Regions from separate parts of the Neobacillus sp. plas4 genome, predicted to be linked through region 2. Evidence: a T-box and tRNA genes for the amino acid it is inferred to sense, from the RefSeq annotation. Region 2 holds a T-box; the other regions hold tRNA genes.
The links. A T-box is a leader RNA that pairs with one kind of tRNA and senses whether it is charged. The one in region 2 lies ahead of trpS (tryptophan--tRNA ligase), so its partner is inferred to be a tRNA-Trp.

Region 1 (5,251 bases), 250 kb from region 2:
TGAGGTAACGGGAATCATGTCGCTTGTTATTTGCAATTGTTCTAGATTACTTGGATTATCAAAATGAAGACTGCTAAATCCAGTATGGACGCGTTCCTCACTGATAGAAATTCTGCTTAATGAATTTTGAGTTACTGGACTCCAACCAGGAATAGCGAGTTCCTCTTCAAAGCCTGCATTCACAACGGCTAGTCCATTTTCTTCAAATCCTGTATTGATTGCTACATCATCTATGTAGGCCTCTGTGATCGCCACTTTTCCTGAATTAAAGCGAAGTTGAACCTGTGTAGCGCCAGCTGGAACGACAAAGGGTACACGAATTTCTGTCCATTGATCTTTTCCTAAAGCTGCAGTTCCAAAATTAATAAAAGTTGCACTTCCCACTTTTTCATTCTGTTCATTAAAATAATGGACCTCGTAACCTAAACTGTGAGACTGATAAACTACGTTCACAAATGCCGCAGCCGTATAGGATCCACCTGGAGTTACAGGTAGCATCTCACTTTTCATTTGCAATTGTTCTTCATTACTTGGATTATTAAAATATAAGCTTTTCGAACCGGAGTGGGCTCTATCTTCACTAATGGAAACCCTACTTAATGTATTACTCGTAACAAGGCTCCAACCAGGAATCTCAACTTCTTCAAAGCCCCCATTGTGAACATCTGTAGCAGCAGCTTCGACAGCAATTGCCTGCGAATAAAAACCCGTGTATGGAGCAATTAAGGAGAAAAGTAGCATAAAACTGAATGTAAGCATTTTTGCTTTTTTGTAACTTCGATTTTGCAAACAACAAACCTCCCCTTTTTTAATATTCCGACTTCTTAAATCAATATTTCCCATTTTCATCCCCTTCCTTTTACATATATTGATTCTACTTAAAAATTCTATTTAGACATATAGTTTTTACTGACGAGAATTGGACTTTAAATAGGCTTTTAACCATGAAGTCTTCATGATGACTGGAAAAGATAGAATTACTAAAATACAGTCACGGAGATCCTATATATAAATTAACAAAGTAAAAAAAAAACGTTTCTTACTTAGTGTAAGAAACGTTTTTTTTCGCCTGATAAGCGATTGATGATACCGGTGGTCGGGGTCGAACCGACACTCCTTGCGGAACACGATTTTGAGTCGTGCGCGTCTGCCAATTCCGCCACACCGGCAAAATAAAGTTTTAAATACGTAATGCCGAGAACCGGAATCGAACCGGTACGGTAGTCACCTACCGCAGGATTTTAAGTCCTGTGCGTCTGCCAGTTCCGCCACCCCGGCAAAATATAAATGATATTAAATAAAATAAAGGCGCCAACCGGATTCGAACCGGTGGTAAAGGTTTTGCAGACCTCTGCCTTACCACTTGGCTATGGCGCCGTATTATGGAGCGGAAGACGGGATTCGAACCCGCGACCCCCACCTTGGCAAGGTGGTGTTCTACCACTGAACTACTTCCGCAAATTGGCTGGGCTAGCTGGATTTGAACCAACGCATGTCGCAGTCAAAGTGCGATGCCTTACCGCTTGGCTATAGCCCAATGAAAAATGATTTAATGGGGCGACTGATGGGAATCGAACCCACGAATGCCTGAACCACAATCAGGTGCGTTAACCACTTCGCCACAATCGCCACAATAAAATTTTTTGGCAGGGGTAGTAGGAATTGAACCCACACCAAAGGTTTTGGAGACCTTCGTTCTACCTTTAAACTATACCCCTATATATAGAATGTTATTTTCACTATCGTGAAAAAACATTGGTGGAGGGGGACGGATTCGAACCGCCGAACCCGGAGGGAGCGGATTTACAGTCCGCCGCGTTTAGCCACTTCGCTACCCCTCCACATAATATGAATCTTTCACCTAATGGTGCCGGCTAGAGGACTTGAACCCCCAACCTACTGATTACAAGTCAGTTGCTCTACCAATTGAGCTAAACCGGCAAGCATATAATCAATAGAATTAAAATGGTGGCTCAGGACGGAATCGAACCGCCGACACAAGGATTTTCAGTCCTTTGCTCTACCGACTGAGCTACTGAGCCACACTATTAGGCCTCTTTATTAAAAACCAGTAGGTTTAAAATATAGATGGCGGTCTGGACGGGACTCGAACCCGCGACCTCCTGCGTGACAGGCAGGCATTCTAACCAACTGAACTACCAGACCGTATTGCGGGGACAGGATTTGAACCTGCGACCTTCGGGTTATGAGCCCGACGAGCTACCGGACTGCTCCACCCCGCGACAATAAAAATACTATGGAAAGTTATTTTCGCTATCGCGAAAAAACTTTGGTGGAGGATGACGGGATCGAACCGCCGACCCTCTGCTTGTAAGGCAGATGCTCTCCCAGCTGAGCTAATCCTCCATATTACAGGAAAGTTATTTTTCACTATCGTGAAAAAAACTCTGGTGACCCCTACGGGATTCGAACCCGTGTTACCTCCGTGAAAGGGAGGTGTCTTAACCACTTGACCAAGGGGCCATACAATATAGATAGTGTTTTTATGGCGGAGAGCAAGGGATTTGAACCCTTGAGACAGGGTTACCCGCCTACACGATTTCCAATCGTGCTCCTTCGGCCACTCGGACAGCTCTCCATAAAAGAATGGCTCCGCAGGTAGGACTCGAACCTACGACCGATCGGTTAACAGCCGATAGCTCTACCACTGAGCTACTGCGGAATAATAAAATTGTTACAGCCTGGCAACGTCCTACTCTCACAGGGACGCTTGTCCCAACTACCATCGGCGCTGAGAAGCTTAACTTCCGTGTTCGGTATGGGAACGGGTGTGACCTTCTCGCCATTATTACCAGACTGTTTTCTCAAAGACATACTTTATTATACTGTCTTTCAGAGATTTTTCAAGAGGTTTTTGAAAAAATTCATTCCCTCAAAACTAGATAATTTCAGAAGAAGTTAGTAAAAACGAGTTCATCTTTTAAAAATTGGTTAAGTCCTCGAACGATTAGTATCAGTCAGCTCCACACGTCACCGCGCTTCCACCTCTGACCTATCAACCTGATCATCTTTCAGGGTTCTTACTAGCTTGACGCTATGGGAAATCTCATCTTGAGGGGGGCTTCATGCTTAGATGCTTTCAGCACTTATCCCGTCCGCACATAGCTACCCAGCGATGCCTTTGGCAAGACAACTGGTACACCAGCGGTGCGTCCATCCCGGTCCTCTCGTACTAAGGACAGCTCCTCTCAAATTTCCTGCGCCCACGACGGATAGGGACCGAACTGTCTCACGACGTTCTGAACCCAGCTCGCGTACCGCTTTAATGGGCGAACAGCCCAACCCTTGGGACCGACTACAGCCCCAGGATGCGATGAGCCGACATCGAGGTGCCAAACCTCCCCGTCGATGTGGACTCTTGGGGGAGATAAGCCTGTTATCCCCGGGGTAGCTTTTATCCGTTGAGCGATGGCCCTTCCATGCGGAACCACCGGATCACTAAGCCCGACTTTCGTCCCTGCTCGACTTGTAGGTCTCGCAGTCAAGCTCCCTTGTGCCTTTACACTCTGCGAATGATTTCCAACCATTCTGAGGGAACCTTTGGGCGCCTCCGTTACTCTTTAGGAGGCGACCGCCCCAGTCAAACTGCCCACCTGACACTGTCTCCCACCCCGATCAGGGGTGAGGGTTAGAATTTCAATACAGCCAGGGTAGTATCCCACCGACGCCTCCACCGAAGCTGGCGCTCCGGCTTCTCAGGCTCCTACCTATCCTGTACAAGCTGTACCAAAATTCAATATCAGGCTACAGTAAAGCTCCACGGGGTCTTTCCGTCCTGTCGCGGGTAACCTGCATCTTCACAGGTAGTATAATTTCACCGAGTCTCTCGTTGAGACAGTGCCCAGATCGTTACGCCTTTCGTGCGGGTCGGAACTTACCCGACAAGGAATTTCGCTACCTTAGGACCGTTATAGTTACGGCCGCCGTTTACTGGGGCTTCGATTCAGAGCTTCGCTTAGAGCTAACCCCTCCTCTTAACCTTCCAGCACCGGGCAGGCGTCAGCCCCTATACTTCGCCTTGCGGCTTCGCAGAGACCTGTGTTTTTGCTAAACAGTCGCCTGGGCCTATTCACTGCGGCTCTTCGAGGCTATTCACCTCAAAAAGCACCCCTTCTCCCGAAGTTACGGGGTCATTTTGCCGAGTTCCTTAACGAGAGTTCTCTCGCTCACCTTAGGATTCTCTCCTCGCCTACCTGTGTCGGTTTGCGGTACGGGCACCTTTTATCTCGCTAGAGGCTTTTCTTGGCAGTGTGGAATCAGGAACTTCGGTACTATATTTCCCTCGGCATCACAGCTCAGCCTTACGGTGAACGGATTTTCCTATTCACCAGCCTACCTGCTTACACGCACATATCCAACAGTGCGCTTACCCTATCCTCCTGCGTCCCCCCATCACTCAAACGATAAAGAGGTGGTACAGGAATATCAACCTGTTGTCCATCGCCTACGCCTTTCGGCCTCGGCTTAGGTCCCGACTAACCCTGAGAGGACGAGCCTTCCTCAGGAAACCTTAGGCATACGGTGGATGGGATTCTCACCCATCTTTCGCTACTCATACCGGCATTCTCACTTCTAAGCGCTCCACCAGTCCTTACGGTCTAGCTTCAACGCCCTTAGAACGCTCTCCTACCACTGACATCGTAGATGTCAATCCACAGCTTCGGTGTTACGTTTAGCCCCGGTACATTTTCGGCGCAGAGTCACTCGACCAGTGAGCTATTACGCACTCTTTAAATGGTGGCTGCTTCTAAGCCAACATCCTGGTTGTCTAAGCAACTCCACATCCTTTTCCACTTAACGTAAACTTTGGGACCTTAGCTGGTGGTCTGGGCTGTTTCCCTTTTGACTACGGATCTTATCACTCGCAGTCTGACTCCCACGGATAAGTCTTTGGCATTCGGAGTTTGTCTGAATTCGGTAACCCGATGAGGGCCCCTAGTCCAAACAGTGCTCTACCTCCAAGACTCTTACAACGTGAGGCTAGCCCTAAAGCTATTTCGGAGAGAACCAGCTATCTCCAAGTTCGATTGGAATTTCTCCGCTACCCACACCTCATCCCCGCACTTTTCAACGTGCGTGGGTTCGGGCCTCCATCCAGTGTTACCTGGACTTCACCCTGGACATGGGTAGATCACCTGGTTTCGGGTCTACGACCACATACTTATTCGCCCTATTCAGACTCGCTTTCGCTGCGGCTCCGTCTCTTCAACTTAACCTTGCATGGGATCGT
Region 2 (5,251 bases):
TTTCATTCTTATCACCGCCATTGATAATCAACCTATGTAAAAAATACCGATTTCAATAATAGAAATCGGCACAATTATTTAAAATGTTTTCTAATTTCAGCAAACACATTTTTAGAAATTATTTCTTTTCCATATTCTTGAATTCGATGGATCGTTAATTGCGTTTCATATCCATATTCAAGCAGGATACTTAATATATCGTCAATTTCGTCCTCACCAAACAAATCTTCAGGGAACTCAGTATATAAATAGTATTTATTATCAAAGTTGTACAACACGGTGATTAATTCATCTAGACCGCCACGATTCGATAACATGATGACATCTTCAAAATCCTTGAAGGCAATTAAAAATTCTAAAGATTCCTCTTCAAGTAAAAGATCTTCTTCATCACGAGGTGAATGGAAGTGCTGATCCAGGATATCTTCAATATTATTATCAACTGGTAAATCCTTTAATTTATCATTTGGAATAGGAAGCTCGAACTTTTGTCCATCCTTTGAAACCTGAGCTTTTGTTACAAGAATTTCCAAACCTTTTTCTAAAGCCTGTACTTGGATCCATAGTGGACCTTCCACAACAAACTCTTCCTCTTGATGGACCTCATCCATCATTTCCCAGAATAGTTCCTCACTTCGCTCCCGATTGTACCAAATTTCCTCACGATCAAAGCCTCGTTCTTCTATATCACCATAAGAAATGTAAAACTTAACAGTATTCTCATTAATTCTTTCAATCTCCATCTTTACCTCTCCCTTCCTTTCATATTGAAGGGACTAAATACCCCCAAACAGACAATGCTTTTTAGCAATTCCCCAAAGTAGAAAGGCTTTCTTTGTTGTGAAGAAACAAGGGTATAATCCTTGTACCTTCATTTTATGACAAAAGTATTAAATTGGGAAATAAATTTGCCCTTTATTGTAAAAACCATTCATTTGCCTATTAATTAGATATTCCTTACATTGTAACAAAATGACATAGAAATCTCAAACTTATTGAAACGGGAGGGTAAAAAAAAGCCTTCTAATGAAGGCTTTCATCTTTTTGTTAATTAACCATGCGCTGGGCTTCTCTTAATTGGAAAGTACGAACTCTCCTTGGCAGGAACCGTCGAATTTCATCCTCATTATAACCAACCTGCAATCGTTTTTCGTCAATAATAATTGGGCGGCGCAGCAGTCCAGGATTAGCTTTAATTAATTCAAATAAATCTTGAAGCGGCATTGTATCTAAGTTTACATCTAATTTTTGAAAAGTCTTTGATCTTGTTGAAATAATTTCATCCGTACCATCTTCAGTCATGCGAAGGATTTCTTTAATTTCTTCGATCGACAAAGGCTCAGAAAAAATATTTCTTTCCGTATATGGGATTTCATGTTCCTCTAACCATGATTTTGCTTTCCTGCATGATGTACAACTTGGTGAAGTGTATAATGTAACCATTCTTCTCCACACTCCTCTTTTAATTACTATTCAAATTTATAGTAAGCCATCTATATATTGATTGATTGTTGATCGTTGATTAAAATAATTATAAATAAGTAATTTATATCATTAATTATACACTACTGATACTAAAAAAGGTATCATTTTTTCAAAATTTATTGAATGTCAAACTTTTCGCCTATATTGGATATTTTCATTATATTAGACGAATATATAACAAAAAGGTTTCATTCTTTTTTTGTTTTCATCTAGAATTTTTCTATAACAACATCTTCACAACAATAGAATCTTTGAATCAGTAGACTTTATTGTATTTTTCTCAGAACTTTTTTAAGCAATGGTTACAAGTTGTTTTTCACTGAACAGATCCCATCTATTACACCTATGAATATTCTCAATTAAAAACCAATAAATGAAAACGCATTCAATTTTTATAAATATTATCGGTTTTATTCGTTTTCCTCTTTCAAAACCAGAGGGCTTCTTATAAAATAATGATAAGGGGATGTACAAAACAAACAGTTTACTAACTTTTGAATTGAAAATGGAGGTTTTATCATGGGTGGTTACATAGCTGATTTATCAATGGTTGCACTATTAATTATTGGAATTACTGCATTTATGGGTGTATTGACAAATGGATTCGGTGAAAAGGTTCTTGGAGGAAAAAAACGTTCTGAATTCGTTGACCAAAGCGCAAGGTTTCAAACCAGCTGGAAAAGCGTTGGCGGCAAGAAGAAGTAAACCTTATCCGACTTGATTACCATTATACATTTAATTATAATATAAATAAATAATTTATTAGCTTAAGCGATGATAAAGAATAGTACGTATTTTTAACCGATTCAGAGAGTTTGTGGCTGGTGAAAACAAACACGGAAAAATACCGAATGGACTTTTGAGCTTCTTTCTGAACTTCTATTTGATAAGTAGGAAAAGACGTTCCCTTGCGTTAAAAGGTTCCCTGATGATCAAGTTAAGATTCTCAGGAATTGAGTGACTCTTTTGAGTAATTTAGGGTGGTACCGCGAACCATTCGTCCCTATTGTTGTGGGGATGAATGGTTTTTTTATTTTATATATATAATTTAGGAGGAATTAGGTCATGCAAACCATTTTTTCAGGAATTCAGCCAAGTGGCACGATTACACTTGGAAACTATATTGGGGCAATGAAGCAATTTGTAGAATTGCAGAACGATTATAATTGCTACTTTTGTATTGTCGACCAACATGCAATAACGGTCCCACAGGATCGGTTAGTACTTCGAAAAAATATTCGCAGTTTGGCAGCTCTTTACTTAGCTGTAGGCATTGATCCAGAAAAAGCAACCTTGTTTATCCAATCGGAAGTTCCAGCACATGCTCAGGCGGGATGGATGATGCAATGTATCGCTTATATTGGGGAATTGGAAAGAATGACTCAATTCAAAGATAAATCTGCTGGTAAGGATGCTGTATCTGCAAGTTTATTAACGTATCCGCCATTAATGGCTGCAGACATTTTATTATACAACGCCAACCTAGTACCTGTTGGAGATGATCAGAAGCAACATATGGAATTAACCCGAGATTTAGCGGAAAGATTTAATAGGAAATATGGGGATGTATTAACGATTCCTGATATTCGGCTTCCTGAAGTTGGTGCACGGATTATGTCGCTGCAGGAACCAACAAAGAAAATGAGTAAATCCGACCCAAACGGTAAAGCTTTTATCACTCCAATAGATGAACCAAAACAAATTGAAAAGAAAATTAAAAGTGCAGTTACAGACTCTGAGGGCATCGTTAAATTTGATCAGATCAATAAGCCTGGAATATCAAATTTACTTTCGATTTACTCTATTCTTGGAAATAAAACCATCCCTGAACTTGAGGCATTGTATAGTGGTAAAGGATATGGGGATTTCAAAGGTGACTTAGCCAATTTGGTTGTAAATGTATTTAAACCAATTCAAGAAAAATATTTTAACTTAATGGAATCGAGTGAACTTGATAGAATATTAGACGAGGGTGCTGAAAAAGCAAACCAAGTTGCAAGTAAAACACTTAAAAAAATGGAAAACGCCATGGGATTAGGAAGAAAGAGAAGATAATAAGAAAAGCGCAAGTGCCCTCGGACCAAGCAAAGTACAGCTTGGTCCTGCGATGTTTATTCTAAGGAGCTTTCCTTAGTGGTCAGCGGCGTATGGCCTCCTCGTAAAAGCTAACGCTTTTCCTTCGTGCGAAGCTTACGATGCCGAAGCGTCCCTTGTGGAGGGCTCCAACTGAGATAAAGGAAACCCGAAGAGCCGGAGGCGCATTCGTGCTTGACTTATCGTAGGTAGGTAAAAATCCTGAAGGGATTTTTACTCGCGGAGACCGAAGGACACTAGCCGTTAGGGCACTCCTCAGAAAAGCTAACGCTTTTCTTTCGTGCGAGGTAACGCTACCGAAGCTTACTCTTGTGGAGCTAGAAAAAATTCCGGTCACGAAAAGTCTCGTGACCGGAATTTTTTAGTTTACTTTAGGTCCATGCTCCATTTCCCATAGTTTTTCGAAAAACGGCTGACCTTTTATTAGATTTTCACAAAATGTTTCATGCCTGGTGGACCAACCGTATTTTGTTTCCTCAAACAATTGCTGCCATGCATTTTCAAAGTTTAATTCTTGAATGGCTGTGTAACGCTCTGGACACCATTCAGTAAACCAGTATCGAACCTCTGCCTCATTCTTAGATGTATGTAATTGATCAAGTGCCATAAATAACAGTTGTTTTAGTTGACGTTCTTTTCGTGTTAGCCCTGTCATTAAATCTGGTTCAGGTGATAAAATATGGAAATCCTTATCCACTGAATTCTGTTGGAAATGATATTTTTTTGGCTCATGTGCAGCAATCATTTCATAGACAAGCTGCTCTTGTCTTGGAATAAGCCTGCTCTTTCTAATCGGAATCGAGTAACCAATTGTATCAACGGCTAAGATTCCAACCCCATCTGTAACGATGAAGCAATAATCTAGTTGAACTCTTTCATGATTTTTTCGTAAGTATGCCTTTTGAAAAATATCATCTAGAAGCTGTTGAGGTAATTCTGAGAGATCGTTCTCAATATAGTGAAAGAGAATCGGTTCTACTTTTAACAAAGGAGCCTGGTCTAACAGCTCTACACCGTCATCTTTGCGCCATTCATGAAAGTGGCACACATTATATCCATTTTCTTCACCTTCAAACCAATTTACCCAAACATCATGAAGATACAACATTGTACAACCCCTCACTTCAAGTAACTGTTTGTCAATCAGTATGGGCAGACATAAGTTAATTTATTCCTTAATATATATTTTGAGGAAGATAGTAGGACAAAAAAAAGCCTATTTTTTCCGGCTTTTTTTTGTAAAGCTATTTTCAGTCAATAAATATTTCTTTGCAGGTATTTTGAAGGAAAGTTTTGTAGAATAGTGATTATTCCGATAAAAATTCTCCACAATTTTAAATCCAGCCGCATACCCCAGTAAATTAGGAACCCTGCCTAACCCATATAAAAAATCGTCATGTTTTCTTTCGCTTTTTTTTAATTCCAAGTTATCTTGCAAATATATATTCCATAATTTCTCCAATTCTGCATCTGCATACATTTTGCACCAGTCTGCTAAATAGTTTCTCCCACAGTGAACAAGCACAGCGTATTCCGCAAGCCCTTCGATAATTATTGAATCCAGTAATGTGTAGTCTTCAAACCTTTTCGTTTGCATTTTCAACCTGCAAATATGATGGTATTCATGGACAAATAGCGCTTCCAACTCTTTTGAAGTTAATTTGTTAGAAAG
Region 3 (5,251 bases), 2.4 Mb from region 2:
ATTCATGCCTTCTTCGCGCTGTGGAACAAGGTCAAGATTCATTTCAACACCTGTACCAGCTTTAGCTGCCATTTCACTCGCAGATGATGTTAATCCTGCCGCACCCATATCTTGAATCCCTACTAATGCATCCGAATGAACGACTTCTAAGCATGCATCCATTAATTTTTTACCGATATGTGGATTACCAATTGCGACTGCAGATGAATTTTCTTCTTTTCCACCTTCAACAACCTCTGAAGAAAATGATGCGCCACCAACTCCATCCTTTCCGGTATCCCCACCAGCATAAATCACGACGTTTCCTACACCAGCAGCAACACCCTTTTGCATATCGTCATGATTAATTAGTCCAACAACCATCGCATTGACTAATGGATTTTCTTCATATTGCTTATCAAATTGGATCTCGCCACCAACCGTTGGAACATCGATCACATTGCCATAGCTCGCAATCCCACGGACAACCTCAGAAAATAACATTTTCGTATGGTCATTATCTAGATTGCCAAAACGTAAGGAATTCATGGCTGCAATTGGTTTTGCTCCCATTGAAAAGACATCACGCATTATTCCACCAACCCCAGTTGCTGAACCTTCAAATGGCTCGACAAAAGACGGGCTATTATGACTTTCAATTTTAAAAACAACGGCTTGATTGTCACCAATATCAACAACCCCAGCACCTTCACCAGGCCCTTGTAAAACATGACTACCTTTCGTTGGGAACCTTTTAAGTAATGGTTTCGATGATTTGTAGCTACAATGCTCGGACCACATGGCAGAGAAAATGCCTGTTTCCGTGTAGTTCGGATGACGTTTTAATAGATCCTTTGCTAGTTGATACTCTTCGTCTGTTAATCCCATTTCCTTGTATATTTGTTCATTTTCAATTTGTTCCGGGCTAATATTATGTTGCGACATCAATCGTTACCTCCAAAAAATAATTAAATTTGTTTGTTAAATAAGACGATATTCAGATGGCTAGGAATTATTTGTTGCTAGCTTGATCGTCTGCATTTGTTCTTCCATTTGATATAAACCAGTGTTTCTTTGCTTGTCTTTACTTAGTTCTAGTCTGTCTTGTTTTCCATTAGTGCTTCTAACTCTTTTTGGCTATATCCTGTCAGCCAACGGGCCATAATTTATCCTTCCTTTTTTCTTTTTCTTTTATGAGAGTGGAACAATAATCTACAGGTGGTGAAAGCTTACTTTCTATAAAGAAGCGTATGTTCGTATGTATATCAGTTAGGTAAATCAAGCTGCCATGGCACACCGGAACGATCAACTAGCCAACCAAATTTTTGACTGAAAACCATAGTCCCCAATCGGCATAAAGGCTCCCCCACCATCATTTAATTTTTGATAGAGATGGTCAATTTAAGCTTCTGATTCGCAAGTAACATAGTTCGAAAATGAAGGCGTGAAGGAAAACTCATGTTTTATATTACTGTCGATACACATAAATTCCTGCCCTTTTAAAGAAAAACGGCTGCCAACACAGTTCCTTCTTCCCCTCTTCGTTAGCTCCATATCGAACGATACTATAAATCTGTTAAGATTAAAAGGCATTTTCAGGTATTTCACCAATATTTTAGTAATAGCCTTGGAAGGCGGTCTTTACACCATGGGAAAAACAAAAGTGGAATTTTGGACAAACCAGTATGTCGTTGTATTGATTCATTTATTGAATAGAAAAAGAGTGCCAGGTCAGCTTGCAATTGAAACGTAAAATTTGAGTAAAACAAAATCAATTCTTATCTTTTTCTATCCTTTCTTAATAAATAAATAAATAAGCTCACAAACCTTGTTTTATCAACGTTTGTGAGCTTATTTATATTTATTAAAATGAACGTACTTTGTTCTTTGTGATACCGGTGGTCGGGGTCGAACCGACACTCCTCACGGAACACGATTTTGAGTCGTGCGCGTCTGCCAATTCCGCCACACCGGCAAATCGTTGGCAGGGGTAGTAGGAATTGAACCCACACCAAAGGTTTTGGAGACCTTCGTTCTACCTTTAAACTATACCCCTAAATGGAAATTGGAAAGTTATTTTCACTAACGTGAAAAAACTATGGTTATTTTGCTTCGCAAAAAACATTGGTGGAGGGGGACGGATTCGAACCGCCGAACCCGGAGGGAGCGGATTTACAGTCCGCCGCGTTTAGCCACTTCGCTACCCCTCCACATCGGAGAAATAAATAATTAAATTTTATGGAGGAGGAAGAGGGATTCGAACCCCCGCGCGGTTTGACCCGCCTGTCGGTTTTCAAGACCGATCCCTTCAGCCAGACTTGGGTATTCCTCCGCAGTAATACTAAATGTTGAAAATTATGTTGCTTAGTAAAATACTTTTGTATTTTTACTTCATAAAAATACTTGGTAGCGGCGGAGGGGATCGAACCCCCGACCTTACGGGTATGAACCGTACGCTCTAGCCAGCTGAGCTACACCGCCAAATATCTGATTAAATTGTAAGTTATTTTCACTATCGTGAAAAAACTTTGGTGGAGCCTAGCGGGATCGAACCGCTGACCTCCTGCGTGCAAAGCAGGCGCTCTCCCAGCTGAGCTAAGGCCCCATTTTGTTAATTTGAAGATGGTCGGGAAGACAGGATTCGAACCTGCGACCCCTTGGTCCCAAACCAAGTGCTCTACCAAGCTGAGCTACTTCCCGATAAAATATGGCGCGCCCGAAAGGAGTCGAACCCATAACCTTCTGATCCGTAGTCAGACACTCTATCCAATTGAGCTACGGGCGCATTATTGAAAGTTATTTTCGCCAACGCGAAAAAACTCTGGTGCCGAGGACCGGAATCGAACCGGTACGGTAGTCACCTACCGCAGGATTTTAAGTCCTGTGCGTCTGCCAGTTCCGCCACCCCGGCAACTTTGGAGCGGAAGACGGGATTCGAACCCGCGACCCCCACCTTGGCAAGGTGGTGTTCTACCACTGAACTACTTCCGCATTCATCATGAAAGTTATTATATTGCTATCGCAAAAATAATAAGTGCGGGTGAAGGGAGTCGAACCCCCACGCCTTGCGGCGCCAGATCCTAAGTCTGGTGCGTCTGCCAATTCCGCCACACCCGCATAGTATAAAAACGAACTAGAAAACTAAGTTACTAACTTCGCCACTTCGTATCGGCGACATTGATAATAATACAACGAATTCCGACAGAAATCAACAACAAATTTTAAAGATTTTTTTTAAAAGTTAAAAGCTACTGTTATTATACCAAAATACAGTATTTAAGCGAAAAGATATAAAAATGTTTTAGAACCTTTTTTATGGGTAAAAATACAATATACTTTATTCCCATAAAAAGGAGCTGAATTACCTTGAGCTATTACCAGAAAAAAGACGCTGAAAAAACCATTATGAACCAAGCAGATCAAGAAGAACACACTAGTAACGGTGAAAGATCTCCTGAGTTTGATGTTTTCGGTACAGCGCTGAATGACCTCCACAGTCCATTCGAATTTTAAAAAGCCCAATGTATGAATGAGAGGCAGCTCTCTTTTGTACATTGGGCTTTTGCTTACCTTTTAATTGCTTTTAAAACAATTGCTTCACCAACAAAGGAAATTATCTTATCATTCTCGATAACCATCCTAAACTTATCCTTGATTCCTTGTGAAGATTTAAGAATGTAATTCGTTAACTGATTTTTTTCAGAATCGGCTAGTTTCATGTTTGAACACCATGGATCAAAGAAAAATGTCTTCTCAAATCGGTGCCATTCAAAGACTTCTAAACCGCTATCCTCAAGTTTCTGAATCCATTCGGATTTTTTCCAGGCACGAAAATGACTGTAATCACGCATTTTTTCAATCGAATTATAAAATTGATCAAACTCTTGTGTCTCTGGGACTACATTATCATCCAATAAGAATTGCCCTTTTGGCTTTAAAACTCGATGTACTTCCTTTATAAATAAATCCACATTCGGAAAATGGTGCGGTGCAATCCTGCAGGTGACAATATCAAATGCGTCATCTGCAAAAGGCAGCTGTTCAGCATCTCCATGTACAAATTCTACATTTTTGTGACCATTTCCTTTTATGAACTTCTCGGCCTCAATCAGCATTTTCTCCGTAAGATCAACCGCTGTTACTTTTTTAACCAGCGATGCAAATGCGTTAGCAGTATGCCCGCCGCCTGTAGCAATATCGAGCATAACCTCCTGACCCTTTAGATCTGCCATTTCGACCATTTTTACTAAGTCTTTTCCATCCTTATGAATCGGACTGGAAACATATGAAGCCGCATTTTTTCCAAATTGTTGTTGAACTTCTTTCTTAATATCCATACGGAATCACCTCTTCATTCTATTTTAAGCCATCCTGTTACGTAATAGAATTACGAGGTTTTTATAATTTAAGATAAGAAATACTTATATTTCCAATTCAACGACCACGGGGCAATGATCACTTCCCATAATTTCACAATGAATATCTGCGTTGATAAGTTGGTCACGAAGTTTTTCGGAGACGATAAAATAATCAATCCGCCACCCAATATTCCGCTCACGAACCTTGGCCATATAGCTCCACCATGAATATGCCCCTTCTTTTTCCGGATAAAAATGCCTGAAGCTGTCCACAAAACCTGACTCTAGCAGCGCAGTCATCTTTCCACGTTCCTCTACAGTAAAACCAGAATTCCCTAAATTTGATTTAGGATTTCTCAAGTCAATTTCCCGGTGCGCCACATTTAAATCCCCGCAAAGAACAACCGGCTTTAGCTCGTCTAATTCTTTCAGATGAGAGATGATTCGATCTTCCCATTCAAGCCGGTAACCTAATCTAGCCAAATCTCTTTGTGAATTTGGTGTGTAAACATTCACTAGATAAAACTTTTCAAATTCTAATGTTAGGATTCGGCCTTCATCCTGTGAATCCTCATTTCCTAAACCATAACTTATAGAAATCGGTTCAACCTTTGTAAAAACTGCAGTGCCGGAATAGCCTTTTTTCACAGCATAATTCCAATATTGATGATAACCCTCCAGTTCAAGGTTGATTTGACCTTCCTGTAATTTTGTTTCTTGCACACAAAAAATATCTGCATTAACTTCTTTAAAATAATCTAAAAATCCTTTATTTACACAGGCTCTTAGGCCGTTAACATTCCAAGATACAAGTTTCATTCGGATTCCATCTCCCTTACTGCTTATCTCTTTATACGACTGTCATTTTAACACAAAACAAGGCAGCCCGCAGGTGCCTTGTTTTATGGAATAAA

Region 1: it has a tRNA-Trp gene. The T-box ahead of trpS (tryptophan--tRNA ligase) is inferred to sense a tRNA for this amino acid. The anticodon was not compared.
Region 3: it has a tRNA-Trp gene. The T-box ahead of trpS (tryptophan--tRNA ligase) is inferred to sense a tRNA for this amino acid. The anticodon was not compared.

Annotation. Positions count from the first base shown of each region.
Region 1 is NZ_CM170152.1:1,323,513-1,328,763, reverse strand. Features, by position in the region: gene AC2TFD_RS06710 (carbohydrate binding domain-containing protein) at 1-789, opposite strand, end outside; tRNA gene AC2TFD_RS06705 (tRNA-Leu) at 1,088-1,169, opposite strand; tRNA gene AC2TFD_RS06700 (tRNA-Leu) at 1,193-1,278, opposite strand; tRNA gene AC2TFD_RS06695 (tRNA-Cys) at 1,307-1,377, opposite strand; tRNA gene AC2TFD_RS06690 (tRNA-Gly) at 1,384-1,458, opposite strand; tRNA gene AC2TFD_RS06685 (tRNA-Gln) at 1,463-1,537, opposite strand; tRNA gene AC2TFD_RS06680 (tRNA-His) at 1,554-1,629, opposite strand; tRNA gene AC2TFD_RS06675 (tRNA-Trp) at 1,645-1,718, opposite strand; tRNA gene AC2TFD_RS06670 (tRNA-Tyr) at 1,757-1,841, opposite strand; tRNA gene AC2TFD_RS06665 (tRNA-Thr) at 1,866-1,941, opposite strand; tRNA gene AC2TFD_RS06660 (tRNA-Phe) at 1,967-2,042, opposite strand; tRNA gene AC2TFD_RS06655 (tRNA-Asp) at 2,090-2,166, opposite strand; tRNA gene AC2TFD_RS06650 (tRNA-Met) at 2,170-2,243, opposite strand; tRNA gene AC2TFD_RS06645 (tRNA-Val) at 2,292-2,367, opposite strand; tRNA gene AC2TFD_RS06640 (tRNA-Glu) at 2,410-2,484, opposite strand; tRNA gene AC2TFD_RS06635 (tRNA-Ser) at 2,508-2,599, opposite strand; tRNA gene AC2TFD_RS06630 (tRNA-Asn) at 2,609-2,683, opposite strand; rRNA gene rrf (5S ribosomal RNA) at 2,701-2,817, opposite strand; rRNA gene AC2TFD_RS06620 (23S ribosomal RNA) at 2,949-5,251, opposite strand, start outside.
Region 2 is NZ_CM170152.1:1,576,101-1,581,351, reverse strand. Features, by position in the region: gene cls (cardiolipin synthase) at 1-6, opposite strand, end outside; gene mecA (adaptor protein MecA) at 75-743, opposite strand; gene spxA (transcriptional regulator SpxA) at 1,048-1,443, opposite strand; gene AC2TFD_RS07895 (hypothetical protein) at 2,005-2,190, shown strand; T-box leader at 2,251-2,493, shown strand; gene trpS (tryptophan--tRNA ligase) at 2,551-3,540, shown strand; gene AC2TFD_RS07885 (YjbA family protein) at 3,941-4,687, opposite strand; gene AC2TFD_RS07880 (DUF2268 domain-containing putative Zn-dependent protease) at 4,796-5,251, opposite strand, start outside.
Region 3 is NZ_CM170152.1:3,927,856-3,933,106, forward strand. Features, by position in the region: gene purL (phosphoribosylformylglycinamidine synthase subunit PurL) at 1-924, opposite strand, end outside; partial or broken gene AC2TFD_RS19575 (VOC family protein) at 1,245-1,555, opposite strand; tRNA gene AC2TFD_RS19580 (tRNA-Leu) at 1,873-1,954, opposite strand; tRNA gene AC2TFD_RS19585 (tRNA-Trp) at 1,962-2,035, opposite strand; tRNA gene AC2TFD_RS19590 (tRNA-Tyr) at 2,105-2,189, opposite strand; tRNA gene AC2TFD_RS19595 (tRNA-Ser) at 2,219-2,311, opposite strand; tRNA gene AC2TFD_RS19600 (tRNA-Met) at 2,384-2,460, opposite strand; tRNA gene AC2TFD_RS19605 (tRNA-Ala) at 2,509-2,584, opposite strand; tRNA gene AC2TFD_RS19610 (tRNA-Pro) at 2,603-2,679, opposite strand; tRNA gene AC2TFD_RS19615 (tRNA-Arg) at 2,688-2,764, opposite strand; tRNA gene AC2TFD_RS19620 (tRNA-Leu) at 2,802-2,890, opposite strand; tRNA gene AC2TFD_RS19625 (tRNA-Gly) at 2,896-2,970, opposite strand; tRNA gene AC2TFD_RS19630 (tRNA-Leu) at 3,015-3,096, opposite strand; gene AC2TFD_RS19635 (hypothetical protein) at 3,346-3,492, shown strand; gene AC2TFD_RS19640 (class I SAM-dependent methyltransferase) at 3,546-4,316, opposite strand; gene AC2TFD_RS19645 (exodeoxyribonuclease III) at 4,401-5,156, opposite strand; gene AC2TFD_RS19650 (divergent polysaccharide deacetylase family protein) at 5,240-5,251, opposite strand, start outside.